DNA from 4 places in the Desulfonatronospira sp. MSAO_Bac3 genome. Region 4 is predicted to be linked to each of the others. Evidence: predicted binding sites of a transcription regulator. Region 4 holds the regulator's gene; each other region holds the start of a gene.
What was found. The regulator sigma-54, encoded in region 4, starts transcription at its own class of promoters, with help from an activator protein. The targets are predictions, from matches to a motif close to CTGGCACGGNNNNTGCTT.

Region 1 (4,567 bases), on a different contig from region 4:
ACATTTATCAGTTCCCGGAAAGGAGCCGGTCCGGTGTCAAGCTCCAGGGCGTCCATGACGTACTTGGCTGTGTCCGAATCCAGAAGCTTGGTAAGCATTCGCTTGACATGATCAGGTCCTCCCATGAGCATTTCCTTGCCCGCAACCAGGGTCTGGTTGAATTCCTTCAGGACCTCCTCGGCCTTTTCCTTGGGCACGGACTCCATCTCCAGCATGGCTTTGGACACGCTGGTGATCTCATTCTTGTCCAGGCGCTTGAAGACTTCGGCCGTAAAACTGTCTCCAAGGGCCAGGAGCAGGATGGCTGTCTTCTGGACACCGCTCAACTTTTCCGGAGGCACTTATACCCTCTCCTCTTTAAGCCATTTCTTAACTACTGCAAAGGCCTGGTCAAAGTTCTCCTCGGCCAGCTGGGAGGCAAAGACCTTGATGCCTTCCACACGCTTCTGGTCCTGCATGCCTTCCACTTCCTCCTCGCTCATGCCGGGAGCAAGGGCTTCTCTCTCGCCGCCCTCGGGCAGACCCTCGGCTTCCTCTCCCTCTTCTTCGGCAACCTTGGGCTTCAATATGGTCATGATAATGGGCCTTACCACAAGAAGGAGGAAAAGTAAAACCAGCAGGGCGTTGAGCAGGGGCTTGCCAAAGGTCTGGAAATACTGGGCCAGGTTGTCCATAAGGGTAGGTTCCGGCTCTACTTCGGGGGCGCCGAAATCAACACTGCTGACCTCTATGGAATCTCCGCGTTCCTGATCAAAGCCCACCGCCCTTTCCACCAGCTGCTGAATCCTCTGCATCTCCTCGTCAGCCAGGGGCTCGTAAACCATTTCCCCGGCATCGTCAGTAACATGCTGCCCGTCTACCAGTACAGCTACACTCAACCGGTCCACGCTGCCCACTGAGGCCACTATATTGTGCTCTTCACGGCTGATCTCAAAATTCGTGGTCCTGTCGGACCTGGAGGTCTCCTGAGTGGTGGCCGGCCCTTCAAATCCCTGCTGAAAATCCGGCTCAGGCACGCCTTCCTCCATAAAGGTCCCGCCACTGCTTTCCTCAGTGGATCTCTGTTCACTGCGGACAACGCTTCCGTCAGGATCAAAAATTTCCTGCCTGGTTGTGCGCCTGTCGAAATCCAGGTCCGCATTCACTTTGGCTATAACCCTGCCCGGACCTGCAAAAGGCGTCAGCATATGTTCGATACGCCGTTCCAGGTCCCTTTGAAAATTGAGCTGGTATTCCAGCTGAGTGCTGCTCATACCGTCCAGGAGATCTTTCTGGGGCTCGTAGAGTACCCTGCCGCTGGTGTCTGATATGGTCACCCTGTCGCTGTCCATTCCTTCGACACCGGTGACCACCAGGTTGACAATGCTCTGGATCTGGCTGGACTCCAGCCTCTGCCCGGACCTGAGCTGAAGGACTATGGAGGCCGAAGGCGGAGTCTCTTCTTCAATAAAGAGACTGCGTTCAGGCATAACCAGGTGCACCCTGGCGTGTTCCACCTCGGAGAATTCTGATATGGTCCGGGCCAGCTCACCCTGCAGGGCCCGCTGATAATTGACGTTCTGCACAAAGTCAGTCTGGCCTATGCCTGTATCGTCAAAAAGCTCGAAACCCATACCTTCCCCGCGCAGGACACCTTCCCCGGAAATGGCCAGACGCATCTTGTGCACCTGGTCTGCGGGAACAAGAATGGTAGTGCCGTCATCCTCGAGCTGGTAGCGCACGTTCTCACTTTCCAGGATCTCCACCACCCTGGAGGCATCCTCGGGATACAGATCCGAGGACAAAACCCGGTAATCCGGCCTGGTGATGAAAAACATCAGAAAGGCAAAAGCAGCAATGACCGAAAGGCCGAGCCCGGCCACCAGAATGCGCTGGGGCACCGAGCTGCTGGACCACAGACTGGTAACTTTTTCCTGCAGATCTTGAATGAACGGGGGCATGCTGGAATCCTTTATCTGGTTCAGGGTTCAGGTTTGGTGATCTTAATCGAAAACAACAGGCAAAATTCTAAAAAGGCATCTGCATCAATTCCCTGTAGCTCTCCATGACCTTGTTTCGAACAGCGGAAGTCATCTGCATGGCTACACCGGCCTTTTCCAGGCTGATCATCAGTTCATGCACATTCTGGGTTTTTCCGGAAGCAAAGGCCTCTATCATCTCTTTTTTATCGGTCTGGAGGTTATTTACCTCCCCAAGAGAAGACTGGAGCGTGTCCGCAAAATCATTGTATGCCTTGTTGCTGCCTGAAGCAGCTTTCCCTCCGGCCATGTTCTGGCCGGTCTGCATAGCATCGGTGTAGGCCTTCAGGGCCATGGGTGAAACTGACATGTTTCTCTCCTTGCTTTCAGCCTTTTATCCGGGCGGCAGGCACAGTTTTTTTGGACCGGATTAACCCCGCCCGATTTCCAGGGCCTTGTTGAACATGTTCTTGGTGTTGGTCACAGCAGACACATTGGCCTCGTAGGTTCGCATGGCGGTCAACATATTGGCCATTTCTTCAACTACATTGATATCCGGGGTCTTGACGTAGCCCTCCTGGTCTGCATCCGGGTGGGCCGGATCGTAAACCATCTTAAAGGGGCGCTGGTCCGTCATCACCTTCTGGGCCTTGACCCCGCGAAGCTCCCTTTCCAGCTCGGTCTGCATGGCATGGCCGAAAGGCGTTTCCAGTGGAGTGGACCTGAACAGCACGCTTTTACGCTCATAAGGTCCGCCTTCAGGGGTGCGCGTGGTATTGGCATTGGCCAGGTTCATGGAAATGACGTTAAGATGGGTGCGCTCTGCACTGAGGGCCGATGCGCCTATATCCAGAGATTTCATGAAACTCATTATTGTCCTCCTTCCCTGATTACAGTTTTAAGTCCCTGAAAATTTTTCTGCTGCACCATGCTAAGGGCATTGTACATCAAGGTATTCTGGGACATGATGGACATTTCCTTGTCCAGGTCCACGGCGTCTTCCCCCTGGTAAACCCTGGGCTCCATGCTTTTTATAAACTGAGCATTAAACCCCTGGGGATCAAAAGCGCCTGATACATGCCCGGGATCGGTCCTGGCCATCTTGCCCCTGGCGTCAAGGTTCAGGGCTGATTGCAGCTGCTCTTCAAACTCTACTCTCCTGGCCTGGTACCCCGGTGTTTTGACATTGGCCAGGTTGGAAGAGACAACATTTTGACGCTCAAGGCGCATGTCCAGCACCCTGGAAGTCAGTTGGATGTGATCGCCGAATAAAGCTTTCATCTGTTGTTCTCCTTTAAAATATTTCTACTGCTGTTTCTGGTTTAATGTTTCAAACAATCAACCTTAGCTCCTGTATTAGCAACTCCTGTTCCATAATACCGGCTGACCTCCTGCCTGTTCACCAGCCGGGCCTTTCGCGGCCTTTTCCCGGCTGCGAGTTAAAAGTTATCAGTTAATTGTTAATTGTTATCTGCTCCAGGACCTGGCAACAAAATCCTTCTCAGGGAATACAGGCATACATTTTGCTTCAAAAGAATCATTCAGAAAATTTTGACCAACAACCACGGAGGAATGTCATGGACAACAGTCTGGATTACCAAATCAACAAGGAGCTGGGTGAAAGCTACCTGTTCATGGGAGAACTGGATAAAGCAGAAGAGCACTATAAAAAGGCGGCGGGTTCCAACGGCGTGCACGCCGAGCCCTATCTCGGCCTGGCCACCATAGCGGTTCAGAAGGGAGAACTGCAGAAGGCCCACTCCCTGTACTCCAAAGCCAGCAGCGTGGAAGCCAGCGACAAGGCCCTTGCAGGCCTGGCCCTGGTAGAAGCTGAAATAGGCTCACTGGAAAAGGCCTTTGAACTCCTGCAACAGGCCCTGACCCTCAAGCCCTCCAACCTAGTGGCCCTGCTGGCCATGGTGCAGGTCGGCCATGGGCTGCAGAGGCTGCAGGAAGTGCTGCCCTATCTGGAAGCTTATCTGGAAGTTGAGCCTGAAAATAATGACGTCAGGTTTGCCCTGGCCGGCTGCCTCAAGACCCTGGGCCATGCCAGTGAGGCGCAAGAGCATGCGCGCAGGATCCTGGAGCAGGACCCCGAAAACACCGCGGCCGGTGAACTCCTGGCAAATGTTGCCTGATTTTTTTTGCAGGCGCAGATGACAGCTGTCTAAGATAAGCAACTGTTCAGACTGCAGCCTCTGGACAGTATTGCGGGCAGAGTATCTGCTCCGTAACCATTCAGGGGGCTCCCCGATGGTGATTACTTGCACCAGGCCCAGGGGACTGTCCCCCGCTATGTACTAACTGTGCAAGCTCACAAAACTTCGCGCATGTACTTTTTGTATTGTGCTGAAAAAGGTGTCGCGGGGACTGTCCCCGGGCCGATTGAGGCACTGAATGGTTGCTCAACTCCCGGCTTGAGCATTTTGACGAACAAAGACTCAACTCCAGGCTTGAGCAGAGTCAAGAGCACTGTGCCCACTCCCCTCCTTGGGCAAGGAGGGGCAGGGGTGGTTGTATGAAAACCACTTCCATATTTTGCCGGCACCTGACTACCCGGACCAAACGCTTCAGGCATAAGCTGCAAACCATTCTCCTTTTCCTCCCCA
Region 2 (4,567 bases), on a different contig from region 4:
AAGAAATTCAACCTGGAAGAATACGTGTCCCGGAAGAAAAATATTGAAAAACCCCTGGACTGATTGAAGATAATCATCAATTTCAGCCTGCCTGCCCCTGCAGCATACTGACCACCTGCTCATCATCCAGTGGAGAGCCTTTTATGCTGGCGGCCCGGCGTACATCCCTGACCAGTCCCTCCAGGTCTACAAAATCCGGGTTTACACCCATCTCCATGAGCTTGCCCCGGACAGCACCCGCCCCGCTCTTTCTGCCCAGGCTGATCCTGCGCTGCATGCCCATCTTGTGGGGCTCAAAAGGTTCAAACAGATCAAAGGACTTGTACAGCGCATCAGCATGCAGGCCTGACTCGCAGTGAAAAAGCTGCCTGCCCAAAACCGCCCTGTCAGGGTTTATGTGCACTCCGGCCAGGCCGGCCACGCAGGTGCTGAGCTCCGGAAGGCTTTGGACATCGTATCCAGCATGTCCCTTATTGTACACGAGAAAAGTCAGAACTTCTTCTAAGCGGGCTATGCCGGCACGCTCACCGATTCCCAGCAGGCTTACATCCACATAATCCACCCCGCAGGATAATGCCGTGAGAGCATTGGCTGTGGCCATACCGAAATCATTGTGACCATGAAAGGCAAGGCTTATATCCAGTTTTTCCCTGAAGGGTCTCACAGCCTCCATCAGCTCTCCAGGCTCCATAACTCCCAGAGTGTCTGAAAGGCGGACGCGCCACACTCCCAGATCTCTGGCCATAAGGGCCGCACGCAGGGCAAACTCCCGGTCAGCCCGGGAAAAATCCTCCAGGCCCAGGGACAACTTTGCTTTCAGTTTGTCCGTGCCGGCCAGGGTCCTTTCAAGTAGCCTGAGCGCCCCGCACCGGTCCAGTCCCAGTCTCTTCTCAATATGCAGATCTGATACAGGCAGGGCTGCGCTTATGATGTCCGGGTCCAGGCTGTCGGCGTATTCCAGTTCCTGAATACGGCAGGGTGACCAGAGGCTGATTTTTGTAGAACCATGATGTTGCCTGGCATACTTTATCAAGGTCTCAAGCTCTTCATCTCTGCCCACAGACCCTGTCTCCAGCTCATCCAGGCCCAGACGGTGCAAACCGTCCACAATCACTTTTTTCTGCTCAAGGCTTAGATAAAGCCCGTAACGCTGGTCTCCTTCTCTTAATGTAGTATCTATAAGCATGAAAACTTTTTTGCACAAAGCATGCCTCAAAACAGCCCTTATCACCCTGCTGCCTTCTATATCATCAGTACATGGCCCCAGTTTAAGTGTAAGCATTCAGGGGGTACTCAGTTTTAGTTCCTGGCACTCACGCCTCTGGCGTGATTCCGGCACCCCCTGAATGCTTACGTTTAAGTACAGAAGCTGAAAAATGCACTCCCAGGCTGTCATGCCCGCAGACAACACAACTTCTTCAGACCCTACAAATTTGTAGTACACAGCTACATTTTAGAATGTATCCCTGCATCTGAAAAAGGCCTGGACAATCAAAAAGCCTGGCACAATATCCAGCATAATATCAATCATTTAAACTCTATAAACCCTGCCTCCAATCTTCTGGCATGTCTTTTGCCAAATGAAAAAAACGCGGCACATGGATGGTACATTCCAGGCCAATAAAGGCGGAGTGCTGCGAAAAAAATACAGGAGGAGCATTTCATGCGCAAAGTAGCAATCTATGGCAAAGGCGGAATCGGCAAATCAACAACAACCCAGAATACGGTAGCAGGCCTGGTGGAACTGGGCAAAAGAGTCATGGTGGTTGGTTGTGACCCCAAAGCGGACTCCACCAGGCTTCTGCTGGGGGGACTCTCTCAGCAGACTGTACTGGATACCCTGCGCGAGGAAGGCGAGGATGTGGAACTCGACGATGTACGTATCGGTGGATACGGCAATTCCCTGTGCGTGGAGTCCGGTGGACCGGAACCTGGAGTGGGCTGCGCCGGACGCGGCATCATTACTTCCATCAATCTGCTGGAACAGCTGGGGGCCTATGAGGAAGACGAGAGCCTGGACTATGTATTTTACGACGTCCTGGGCGACGTTGTCTGCGGTGGCTTTGCCATGCCCATCCGGGAAGGAAAGGCCCAGGAGATATACATTGTTGTTTCAGGGGAAATGATGGCCATGTATGCGGCCAACAACATCTGCAAAGGCATAAGGAAGTTTTCCGAAACCGGGGGTGTTCGCCTGGGCGGTCTTATCTGCAACAGCAGGGCTGTGGACAACGAGGAGGCAATGATCAAGGCCTTTGCTGAAAAGCTGGGCAGTCAGATGATTTACTTTGTCCCCCGGGATAATGATGTGCAGCGGGCCGAGATCAATCGCAAAACGGTTATCGACTTCACTCCCCAGGCCCCGCAGGCGGATCACTACCGCAACCTGGCCAAAGCAATGGACAGCAACCAGATGTTCGTAGTCCCCACACCCATTGAGACAGAAGAACTGGAAAGCCTGCTTCTGGAATACGGAATCCTGGAAACCGCTTAATCGCTGCGTAAAAAAAAGCACACAAGGAGAAACAACATGCTTATGATTCGCGCCATTGTCCGGCCGGAAAAAACTACAGAGGTAATGCAGTCTCTGCTGGACGCAGGATATCCGGCCCTGACCAAGGTGGAAGTAGCCGGCCGGGGCAAGCAGAGAGGACTCAAGCTGGGAGAGGTAATCTACGACGAACTGCCCAAAGAGATGATAATGACCGTGATCCCTGATGCAGATAAGGAGTTTGTGACCAGGGCCATCCTGGACAGCGCCCGCACAGGCAAAGGCAGCTTCGGCGACGGCAAGATATTCATATCTCCGGTGGATGAAGTTTATACTGTCTCTTCCGGAGTAAAGGAAACATAGAAGGGGTAGTTTATGAAAGAAGTGATGGCCATTATCCGGGCCAATAAAATAAACCAGACAAAAAAGGCCCTGGTGGCTGCCGGCCTGCCCTCATTCACGGCTGTGAAATGCATGGGCCGTGGGAGTCGTCCTGTGGATTTTGAAATGCTGGAAGCCATGAACAGGTCCCCTGAAGATGCCGGGGAGATACTGCCCATCCTTTCCCAGGGCGGCAGGCTTATCCCCAAACGGATGTTAAGCCTCATAGTACCTCCGCAAAAGGTACAGGAGGTGGTGGATATCATCATGCAGGAAAACAGTACAGGAAACCAGGGGGACGGCAAGGTATTCGTTCTGCCCATAAGTGACGTCCTGAGGGTCAGGACCGAAGAAGAGGGCCTTCAGGCCATTGATGAAATGCAGCAATGAAAACAAAAACCATCCCATGAACATATTCAACAATTTTTAAGGACCAGGGAGATACAGCATGTCAGATCTTAAATCATGTCCCAGCGTGGACCTGGAAGAATTTGTAGACAACATCCTGAAGAAATATCCGGCCAAAGTGGCCAAAAAACGAAAAGACCATATCCTGGTGCGCAAGGAAGAGGACCCCGCCCGGGAGAGCATTCAGGCCAACAACAGGACTGTGCCGGGCATCATCACCCAGAGGGGCTGCTGCTATGCAGGCTGCAAGGGGGTTGTGCTGGGCCCGGTGGGGGATATGGTTCATATCACTCACGGTCCCATAGGCTGCGGGTTTTACGCCTGGCTCACCAGGCGCAATCTCTTCAAGCCCGGCGAAGATGGAAAAAACTATTCCACGTACTGTTTTTCCACGGACATGCAGGAGCAAGATATTATTTTTGGAGGGGAAAAAAAGCTCAAACAGGCCATCAAGGAAGCCTGGGAGACCTTTAAACCCAATGCCATAAGCGTGCATGCCACCTGTCCAGTGGGCCTGATAGGCGACGATGTCCAGGCAGTGGCCAGGGAAGCAGAGGCAGAGCTGGGAGTAAAGGTCCTGGCCTTCAACTGCGAGGGCTACAAGGGAGTCAGCCAGTCTGCAGGCCATCACATTGCCAACAACAAACTGTTCAACGAAACAGTGGGTACAAAAGACGAGGCTATCCCCGGATACAGTGTGAATATACTCGGAGAGTACAACATCGGTGGTGATGCCTGGGAAATAGAAAGAATCCTGGAAAAATGCGGCATCAAAATTGCCGCTACCTTCAGCGGGGACGGCAAGTATGATTCCATGACCTCCTCGCACATGGCCTCTTTAAACCTCATCATGTGCTACAGGTCCATCAACTACCTGGCGGAGATGATGGAAACCAAGTACGGCATACCCTGGGCCAAGGTCAATTTCATCGGGGTCAAGGCCATGTCCAAATCCCTGCGCAAGATAGCCAGGTTCTTTGAAGACCCTGAGCTTACCAGGCGGATTGAAGAAGTAATAAAGGAAGAAGAAGAGAGCGTGGAGCAAAAGCTGGCCCCCTACAGGGAACGTCTGCAGGGTAAAACCGCCATGCTTTTCGTGGGAGGCTCCAGGGCACATCACTACCAGGACCTTTTACGCGACCTGGGCATGGAGCCGGTAGCGGCAGGATATGAATTCGCCCACAGGGACGACTACGAAGGAAGTCACATAGCAGGGAAAATCAAGGTGGATGCAGACAGCAGGAACATAGAAGAACTCAAAGTGGAGCCTGATTCTGAAAAGTACAG
Region 3 (4,567 bases), on a different contig from region 4:
CAGGATGACAAAGGCAAAGGACAGATTGAAAGTCAGCAGCAGATCCAGGAGCACGGGCGGCATGGGGACCAGCATGACAAAAAGAATGACCACCACTCCGCCGGCCAGTAGTATGTCTCCCTGCTTAGTGAACCTGGCATAGTTGATATTGCCCAGAACAGAAGATTTAACTGCCATATTATTGACGCCCTGTATTTGAATCGGTTTTTGCTGCAGGCATTTTTATTGTCCTCCAGGCGATCCCTGTTTTTTGAATTTGTAGAGTTGAGCCAGTATTGAAGCCACTGCCTTGTACATGTCTTCGGGTATTGTTTCGCCTTCCTGGACGTTCTTATACAAGGCTTGTGCCAATGGCTTGTTTTCCCTGATGGGGATGTTGTTTTCCCTGGCTATCTCCTTGATCTTTTCGGCCCTGAAGTTGGCCCCCTTGGCCAGGACCATGGGGGCGGGAGCCAGAACGGGATCGTACTTTATGGCTACTGCGAGGTGGGTGGGGTTGGTAATGACCACGTCCGCCTTGGGTACTTCCTGGCGCATTCTCTGCTGGGTGGTGGACTGCATCTTCTTTCTCTGCTCCTTTTTTACCTCTGGATTTCCCTCGGCCTGCTTTCTTTCGTCCTTGACCTCGTCCTTGGTCATTTTCAGGTTCTGCTCGTAGTCCCACCTGGTGTAGGCTACGTCGGCGATGGCTATGATAAGCAGGGGGATCATGGCCAGCATAGCCATCTTGAAGGCTGTATTCAGGATGTAGGCCACGATAAAAGGAGGGTCTTCGTAAAAAAGGGGCAGAAAGTTTTCAAATTCCGATGTGATGATAATGTATGGAGCGGTAGCAACGGCTGAGGCGATGCCTACGTTTTTCACCAGACGCACCAGGGTGTTCAGGTCCAGGAATTTTTTCTTGAGCCCTTCAACTACGTTAAATATTTTCATTTTGGGCTTGAGTGGCTTAAAGGTCCACAAAAAACCTACTTGCAGATAAATTGCTACGATAGTCACGAAAAATACTATGAGCATAAAAGGCAGAAGCATACTGGCAATATTCTGGATGCTGAAAACAGCCAGGTGATAGAGGCTTTCCGGGTTGAGCTGATAATGAAAGGCCTGGTCCATGAACCATTCGGTCATCTCCATGTACGTATCCCTGATATGGGGGAAAAACAGGCGCAGAGCAAGAATGCCGGCGATGAGGCTGATGATCTTGGGCATCTCCTGGCTTTTGGGTACATTCCCCTGTTCCCGGGCCTTTTTCCGCCGTTTCGGGGTTGCGTCTTCTGTTTTACTGGGGTCTTTCTGAGGCATCTAACACTCTGCAATAATAAATATTTTTTTGGACTATCAACAATTAACTGATAACTTTCAACTTACCAGAAGATTAGATGTATTCCGCCTTGTTACTTCACGAAGGACCGGCAGCCGCCCGCAGCAGGTTATACATGGTGCCCCCCAGATCGGAGATGAAGCCGGATACATACAGGCTGATGAGCTGGAAAACCAGGCTCAGAAAAAGCAGTCCCACTGCAATCTTTATGGGGAAACCCAAAAGCAGAACATTCATCTGGGGAGCGGTTCTGGCCATAAACGCCAGGCCCAGGTTGACCAGGAAGACCGTGGCGATAATTGGAGAAGCAATTTTAAAGGCCAGGACAAAAATTTGACTGGAATAATATATGATCTGGTTAATAAGCTCCGGGGTGATGAACAGCCCCCCCGGAGGTATCAGGTCAAAGCTCTGGGTCAGGCCCATGAGCATATACAGGTGGCCGTTGATGCTTAGAAACACCAGCATGGAGCACATATACAGAAACTGTGTGGTTATTGACTCCTGCAGGCCGGTAAGGGGGTCCACCACGTTCATCATTTTAAAGCCCATCTGAAAGGCAATGAGGTCTCCCCCTGTCTGGATGGCGGCGAAGAGAAAATGCACGATCAATCCCAGGATAAGCCCCAGAACCAGTTCGCCCATAATCATGACCGCAATCTGGGCCGGATGTTCAGGGAAGTATTGCGCATCAAAGGAAAGATGCGGCCAGAGGGCCAGGGATAGAACAATGCACAGGGCGGCCTTGATGGGTACGGGCATAGCCTCACCCCCGAAAAAGGGCAGCAGGAACACCACCAGGCTTACTCTGAAGAAGGTCAGCCAGAAGCTGAATACGGTTTCAGGGTTGAAATTGAATATGTCCATGCCCGCTGATTAGCAAGAGACGGGCCAGATTGGGGGAGCGGGAAGAAGCGAGGGAGCGAAGGGGCGACTTGAGCGATTTCAGCGACTTGGCGAAGGGGCGAGCGGAATTGAATGGCGGAATTGAAGGAGACTATCCCCGTGTATATTCTTCCAATACACTGGGCCTGCCAGGTGAAACAAATCCGAAGGATTTCCTGCATAGCAGGGTTTCACTGGGGTCATAATAAACTGAATAACAATTAACTGATAACAGATAACTGGATTGCGGGCACTTATCAGGTCAGTTCAGAATGTATCTTTTGGGGTTTACCGGCATGTTGTTGAGGCGTACTTCGTAGTGCAGGTGTGGGCCGGTGCTTCTGCCGGTGTTGCCCACGTAGCCAATAAGTTCCCCCCGGGATACCTTGGTTTCTTCATCAGCTATGTACCGCTGCAGGTGGGCATACCTGGTTGTAATTCCCCTGCCGTGATCAATGACCATGGTTATGCCGTATCCACCGTCCCTGCCGGTAAAAGTGACTTTACCTGATGCCGGAGCATAAATGGGCGTACCTTCTGGAGCTGAAATGTCCAGGCCCTTATGAAATTCCCGCTGGCCGGTAAAGGGTGAGGAACGATACCCGAAATCCGAGGATACCCATCCCTGGGCAGGCCAGATGGAAGGAGTACTGGAAAGGAGATCTTTTTGCTGATGCAGGGCCTGCAGGATCTCCTGCTGTTTTATTTCTTCCAGGCGGGCTTCTTTGCTCAGTTGGTCCAGAAAGTTGTGCATCTGTCTGGTGAGCATCTCCTGGCGGTAGAAGGGAAACGATGAAGGGGAGGTGTTTTCACTGGTCCCGCCTATTGGATTGGGGTTAAGTTCTCTGGGAGGCTCAAGGTTCAGCATGACCCGGAGCTTGTCGTCGAACTCCTGGACCCGCTCCAGGTTCTGTTCAAGGTCATGAAACTTGTGAAACAGGGTGGTGAGTTGAATTTTCTGGGACTGGACCGTGTCCTGGGAACGGTTCAACTGCTGACTGACGGTCCTGTACTCCTGGTAATGCTTCCAGAGGTAAACGTTGGTTCCGGCTACGGCCAGGATCAGCAAAAGGGCAAACATGAAAACCCAGCCTCTTAATGTAATACTGGAGCACGATCCATGTTTGTCTTTAAATATAACCAACTGGTATTTTTTAAAAAGCATGTTGATTCCCTTTGTGTAAAAGTTTAGCCATTTGCATGTGGAATGGGGACTGGCTCTCCCCGCACTTATTTTAAAACCTGTCAATCTTCCTTTAGAAAAATAAGTGCGGGGGTGCCTGTCCCCTGCTTTCCTTAAAAAGGGCTAAACTGTTACCCCTTTGTAAATGTGCTTCAAAGGTTTGCAGCAGTAAATTCTGATAAACAATTCATGAATTCCTATTTTAAGTTACAGGCCAAGTCAAGCTGCCAGCGCTTAAAAGCATTCAATATATTCTGTCTTGTCTTTTTGTTTCCTCCGGACAACACATCCAGCATTCCCTCCATCTCCGTTCTCTTGCTGGCTCCGGCTGAGGGGCACGGGTTTTCCCAGACAGGCAGTTCCCACCTGCGGGCTGCATTGCGGATATATTTCTTCTCCACCAGCAGCAGAGGCCGGATCAGGGTCAAACTGCCCTGGAAAAACTCTTCTCTGGCGGAAAGTCCGTCCACTCTGGAGGTCTGTATAAGGTTCATGAAAAAGGTAGCAGCCAGGTCTTCGGCATTGTGTCCAAGGGCCAGGTGGGTCAGGCTGTATTTTCTGCAGAGATCAAAAAGGACCTTGCGCCTGCTCCACGAGCACAGGAAGCAGGGAGACTTGGTGTTGCCGGGATTGTGAGCCCTGGGTCCTATGTCCGTGGACTGGATATGCCCGGGAAGGGGGTTTGCGCCCAGCCAGTCCACCAGGGGCTGGTGGTTGCCAGGATCGAATCCGGGGTTGACGTGCAGAAGGATGATCTCGAAATAAAAGGGCACTATTTTCTGGCGTATCATCAAAACTCTGGCCAGAACCCAGCTGTCCACGCCGCCGGAGACAGCGATGCCCACCCGGGCCCCGGGCCACAGCATGCCTGTCTGCTGCATGAGTTTGCCGCAGCGGCCCAGGCATATTTTCTGTGCATGGTTGAGATTTTTTTTAATTCCCATAGACAGCGTTTTGTTCCAGCGGAAACAATTGACAGCTTCAATTCCGGGCCTAATAATATAAAGTCTGCATGCGGGCAATGCACAAAATGCGAGATTTTGTTCTTGACCCGGGAGCCCTTTTGCAGTTACTTATATTCGTTTTTGTCGATGGGGCCGGGTTATTTTTTCTGGGTCCTGAAGAGGCTTGTTTTCAAGGAATCAGGTCTACAACGGTATTTTTAGTTTTTTATATAA
Region 4 (4,567 bases):
TACCCAGGGCCAGCCCCCGGAAGTTTTTGGGGTTTTCCCTGGAAAAAAGCTCCATTATAGTGGGGGCCAGGGTCACAGGAAGTCCGTCCACGCAGAAAAAGCCCAGGTCCTCAAAGACGTTGAGGGCTGTGCTTTTCCCCGCCCCGGAAAGGCCGGTGACTATAACCACCGGGTAGCAGCCTGTATGGTCTTTTTCCCTGTCTGGTAACTCCGTGATTAAACTCTGTTTATTAGATTCCATAGTTCTTCCCTGGTCTGGGCGTTGATGAAGGAATCCTTGAAGTCAGGGTCCTGCAGCAGCCTGGATATAAAAGCCAGGATTTTGAGATGCTTGCCGGCGCTTTTTTCCGGAGCCAGGACCAGGAAAAAAATGTGTACCGGCTTGTGATCCAGGGCTGCAAAGTCCACTCCTTCGCGGCTGAGACCGGCACTGATGAGGATGTTGTCCAGGCCGGCTATCTTGCCGTGGGGTATGGCCACGCCGTCGCCTATGCCCGTGGTGCCCAGGTTCTCCCGGCTTACGAGCACGCTGTTGACCTCACTGCGCTCCAGGAAGTCATGTTTTTCCACCAGGGGTGCAGCAAGTTCATCCAGAACTTCCGCCTTGGTTCTGGAGGCCAGGCCTGCAACGATCTGGTCCGGGCTCAAAAAATCCGCAAGATGCATTGTATCTCTCTATTATTGATTATTCCAGACCAGCTTATACGCCTGGATCAATAAAGCCGAAGTCGCCGTCCTTGCGGCGGTAAACCACGTTTACCCTTTCAGTTTCAGCGTTTAAAAAGACCAGAAATTCGTAGCCCATGGTTTCCAGCTGCATGGCGGCCTCGTCTAAGGGCATGGGCTTGGGTTCGTAGTGGTCCGTGGCCACTATCCGCGGTTCCCGGCTCTGCCCCTCCTCTGCAGGGGAAAAACTGACCACGTCCATGCGCACCTGCTGCTTTTCCCGTGTTTTTTTCTTTTTGTCCTTGATTTTGTCCCTTTGTTTCTTGAGCTGGGCTTCAAGCTTGTCCAGGCTCAGGTCCACGGTGGAGTACATGTCTTCTGTTTCCTCGTTGGCCGAGATATGCAGATCTTTTCCCGTGAGTATGCATTCGGCGATGTGCCTGAATTTCTCCACTTCCATGTTTACCTGCAAAGAAACGTCGTCATTGTCGGTTATATATTTGGACAGTTTTTCAAAACGGTCCCGGGCATAGTTTTTCAGGTGATCAGAGGGTTCGAAATTTTTGAAATTGAATTTGATGTGCATGCTTGCCTCCTTCGATTAATATATAGCTTTGGGATCAGAAAAACTTTTTCCTCTTTGAGGAAGAAGGGATGTCTAAGGCCATGCGGTACTTGGCCACAGTACGCCTGGCAATGTTGACATCCAGGTTTTCTTTTAAAATGGCGGCTATGGCTTCATCGCTCAGTGGTTTTTTGGGGTCTTCCTCGCGGACCATCTTCTTGATGGCGGCCTTTACGCTTTCAGAGCCCACATGGCCCCCTCCATCCATGCTCAGGGCACTGTTGAAGAAAAATTTGAGCTCAAAAATGCCGTAGGGAGTGGAAACGTATTTGCTGGTGGTGATCCTGCTCACCGTGGACTCGTGCATTTCTATGTCCTCGGCCACTTCCTTGAGTATAAGCGGCTTTAACCGGCTTACTCCGTGCTCGAAGAACTCCCTTTGAAATTTGAGTATGCTCTGCATCACCTTGTAAAGGGTGCGTTGCCTCTGGTGCAGGCTCTTCATGAGCCATACAGCTGAACGGGTTTTCTCCTGGATGTATTCGTTTTCCTGCTTGTTTTTCTTGTCTTTGACCAGCTGGTTTTCACCGGTATAAAAGGAGCTGAGCTGCAGGTTGGGCAGTCCTTCTTCGTTCAAAAGGATGACAAAGTCGTCCTCATACTTGTAAACATAAATATCCGGACTGATGTAGACAACGTCCTCGCTGCCGTAGCTGGAGCCGGGGAAGGGATCCAGGCTTCTTATGACCTCGATATATTCCTGCATGTACTCCCGGCTGACCTTGAATTTCTTGAGAAGGGGAGCAATGCGGTTTTTCTCAATATCTTCCAGGTGCTCTTCTACCAGGGAAGTGAGCACCGGATCGTCCTCGTTGAGGGCTTCAAGCTGTACCTGCAGGCATTCCTGTATGTCCCGGGAGCCGACACCTATGGGGTCAAAATGCTGTATGCGTTTTAGTACCCTTTCCACCTGGTCCGGTTCTGTACCGGCGGCTTCGGCTATTTCCCGGGAGGTGGCCTGGAGGTAACCGCGGGAATCAAGATTGCCGATAATTTCTTCTCCGATAACCATGTCGTCCGCTGAAAAATCCTGCAGCTGAAGCTGCCAGAAGAGATGTCCCTCCAGGGAAGGCTTGGAAGAGTACCTGGTCTCAAAGCTTTGCATCTCTTCAGTGGTTTCACGCTCCTGGTGTGCGGACTGTTTGGAACTGCTGGAAAATTCGCCCAGGTAGTTTTCCCAGTCCGCATTCTTAATCATGGACTGTTCTTCGCTGTTGAGGCTGTTTTTGCGGTTGTCTGTCTGGTGAATATCCCGGGCCGCCTGCTCATCCTCCTGGTACTGGGCCTCCTCCAGGATGGGGTTTTCCATAAGTTCCTGCTGCACCACTTCCAGCAGCTCCACTCTGGACAGCTGCAACAGCTTGATGGCCTGCTGCAGCTGCGGGGTCATCACCAGTTGCTGTGAAAGTTTCAGCTGTTGTCTTAGTTCCAGGGACATGTCTTGCTATCCTGCCTACAATTGAAAAGATTCGCCCAGGTATACCTGTCTGGCCCGGGCGTCCTGGGCTATTTCCCCTGGTGTGCCGTTCAGTATAACCTGGCCTTCAAATACGAGGGATGCCCTGTCGCAGATTTTCAGGGTTTCGCGCACGTTGTGATCTGAAATGAGCACACCTATGTTTTTTTCCTTTAGCTTAAGCACAATTTTCTGGATATCATCCACTGCAATGGGATCAATGCCTGCAAAGGGTTCGTCCAGAAGAATGAATTCAGGGTCCTTTATCAGGGACCTGGCTATTTCCAGACGCCGCCTTTCCCCTCCGGAAAGAAAGGAGGCCTTCTGATGAGCAAGCTTAGATATTCCCAGTTCGTGCATCAAAGACTCGGCCTTTTCCCGGCGGAGCTTTCTGTCCCTGCAGGTGTACTCCAGGATAAGCATCAAGTTGTCATAGACGCTCAGTTTTTTAAAAATGGAGCTTTCCTGCGGCAGATAACTCATCCCCAACTCTGCCCTTTTGGGCAGCGAAAGTCCAGTTATATCTTGACCGGCCAGTGCCACCCGGCCTTTGGTGGGGGGGATGATGCCCACCAGCATATAGAAGGTCGTGGTCTTGCCGGCGCCGTTGGGACCAAGAAGCCCCACTATTTCTCCCCGGTTTATGTCCAGGGATATTCCTTTGACCACGGGTTTTTTGCCATACTGCTTGTAAACGTCAAGGGCCTGCAGGGTGCTCACTGTCCGTCCCCGTCTGAATCGTCTGAATGAAAGATTACCCGGACCCTTCTTTCCTCGCTGCCGTATACCCGGGATGTATTGTCTTTGAGGTTGAGAACGATTTTTTCCCCTTCAACACTGTTTTTGCCTTCAATAAGCCTGGGGTCCTGCTCCAGTTCTACAATCTCTGTGTCGGGATAATATGTCAGAAGTCCGCTGCGGCCCTCCCTGCCTTCTCCCTGGATCCGCACCTGTCCCCGGGCGACGATTTTCTCTATGTCATCATCTTCTCCGGCTTCAGGTGCGGTCTCATCCATGTCCGCATCCGACCTGAGATATACGTAAAGCTTGTCTGACCAGAGCTCGAAATCAGGGCGGCGGACATAAACGTCACCGGAAAACACAATTAGATTTTCCGCGCCTTTAAAGGTCATGTCCCGTGAGGTAATCTCCGTACCCTTGTCGTTTTCAGCCTGGATCCCGGCAGGGTAAAGAAATAAGGCCGCCAGGACACAGACCAGGATATAGGGAAAAAATCTGCAGTGCATTGTGATTGCCTGTATTCTGTTCATGATGTGTTTTGTTCAGTTTCCCCGGATGCTGGTCCTGACACCCTGGGTGGCCACGATTTTGTCCTCTTCAAGCATTATAAGGGCCCTGGGGGTGTCTACCCTCATGCCCCGGCCCGTAAAGGAAACATTGTCTTCCAGCAGGACATGTCCCTCGCCTTCCTTGTATGTAGCCTTTTCTGAAGTGGTGTAAAGGCCCCCTGAACGGGCCTTTACGTCGGGCCACATATAAAGGGTTCCGCTGTCCTGGTCTATTCTGCCCCGGGCAGCCCTGATTTCAACAGGTTCGCCGTTTTTCTCTCCGAAATAGGTCATGACAGGTTCCTGCAGAAGGTAGATGTTCTCCTTGCGCATGAAGCCTGCCTGTTTTGCGTCAAGCTCCCAGATTTTTTTGTCCCGGCCGCTTTGAACCAGGGTCAGATCCCTGATGTTTAAATCAACTTCCAGGTCCTGGTCAAAGTCAACTTGTCTCGGCCCCGGGGTTTCGCGCCAGAAAATGCTCAGCAGGAAAAACATGAGCATAACCGTAAGGATTATGGGAAAGGCTTTCTT

Region 1: the regulator sigma-54 is predicted to act here: its motif matches at 3,316-3,333, upstream of flgB (flagellar basal body rod protein FlgB).
Region 2: the regulator sigma-54 is predicted to act here: its motif matches at 1,562-1,579, upstream of nifH (nitrogenase iron protein).
Region 3: the regulator sigma-54 is predicted to act here: its motif matches at 2,199-2,216, upstream of fliR (flagellar biosynthetic protein FliR).

What each region holds. Positions count from the first base shown of each region.
Region 1 covers NZ_QYZY01000382.1:16,625-21,191, forward strand. Annotated here, with positions in the region: gene fliG (flagellar motor switch protein FliG) at 1-341, opposite strand, end outside; gene fliF (flagellar basal-body MS-ring/collar protein FliF) at 342-1,940, opposite strand; gene fliE (flagellar hook-basal body complex protein FliE) at 2,008-2,328, opposite strand; gene flgC (flagellar basal body rod protein FlgC) at 2,389-2,829, opposite strand; gene flgB (flagellar basal body rod protein FlgB) at 2,829-3,239, opposite strand; gene D5S03_RS13415 (tetratricopeptide repeat protein) at 3,536-4,096, shown strand; gene D5S03_RS13420 (hypothetical protein) at 4,477-4,567, shown strand, end outside.
Region 2 covers NZ_QYZY01000108.1:4,294-8,860, forward strand. Annotated here, with positions in the region: gene D5S03_RS03910 (sigma-54-dependent Fis family transcriptional regulator) at 1-63, shown strand, start outside; gene D5S03_RS03915 (hydroxymethylglutaryl-CoA lyase-like TIM-barrel protein) at 83-1,282, opposite strand; gene nifH (nitrogenase iron protein) at 1,664-2,494, shown strand; gene D5S03_RS03925 (P-II family nitrogen regulator) at 2,531-2,854, shown strand; gene D5S03_RS03930 (P-II family nitrogen regulator) at 2,867-3,262, shown strand; gene nifD (nitrogenase molybdenum-iron protein alpha chain) at 3,321-4,567, shown strand, end outside.
Region 3 covers NZ_QYZY01000020.1:5,010-9,576, reverse strand. Annotated here, with positions in the region: gene flhA (flagellar biosynthesis protein FlhA) at 1-177, opposite strand, end outside; gene flhB (flagellar biosynthesis protein FlhB) at 223-1,302, opposite strand; gene fliR (flagellar biosynthetic protein FliR) at 1,400-2,188, opposite strand; gene D5S03_RS00410 (M23 family metallopeptidase) at 2,469-3,371, opposite strand; gene D5S03_RS00405 (tRNA lysidine(34) synthetase) at 3,587-4,333, opposite strand.
Region 4 covers NZ_QYZY01000337.1:4,205-8,771, reverse strand. Annotated here, with positions in the region: gene rapZ (RNase adapter RapZ) at 1-241, opposite strand, end outside; gene D5S03_RS11880 (PTS sugar transporter subunit IIA) at 217-666, opposite strand; gene hpf (ribosome hibernation-promoting factor, HPF/YfiA family) at 701-1,252, opposite strand; gene rpoN (RNA polymerase factor sigma-54) at 1,287-2,729, opposite strand; gene lptB (LPS export ABC transporter ATP-binding protein) at 2,745-3,467, opposite strand; gene D5S03_RS11860 (LptA/OstA family protein) at 3,464-3,994, opposite strand; gene lptC (LPS export ABC transporter periplasmic protein LptC) at 4,031-4,567, opposite strand, start outside; gene D5S03_RS11850 (KdsC family phosphatase) at 4,566-4,567, opposite strand, start outside.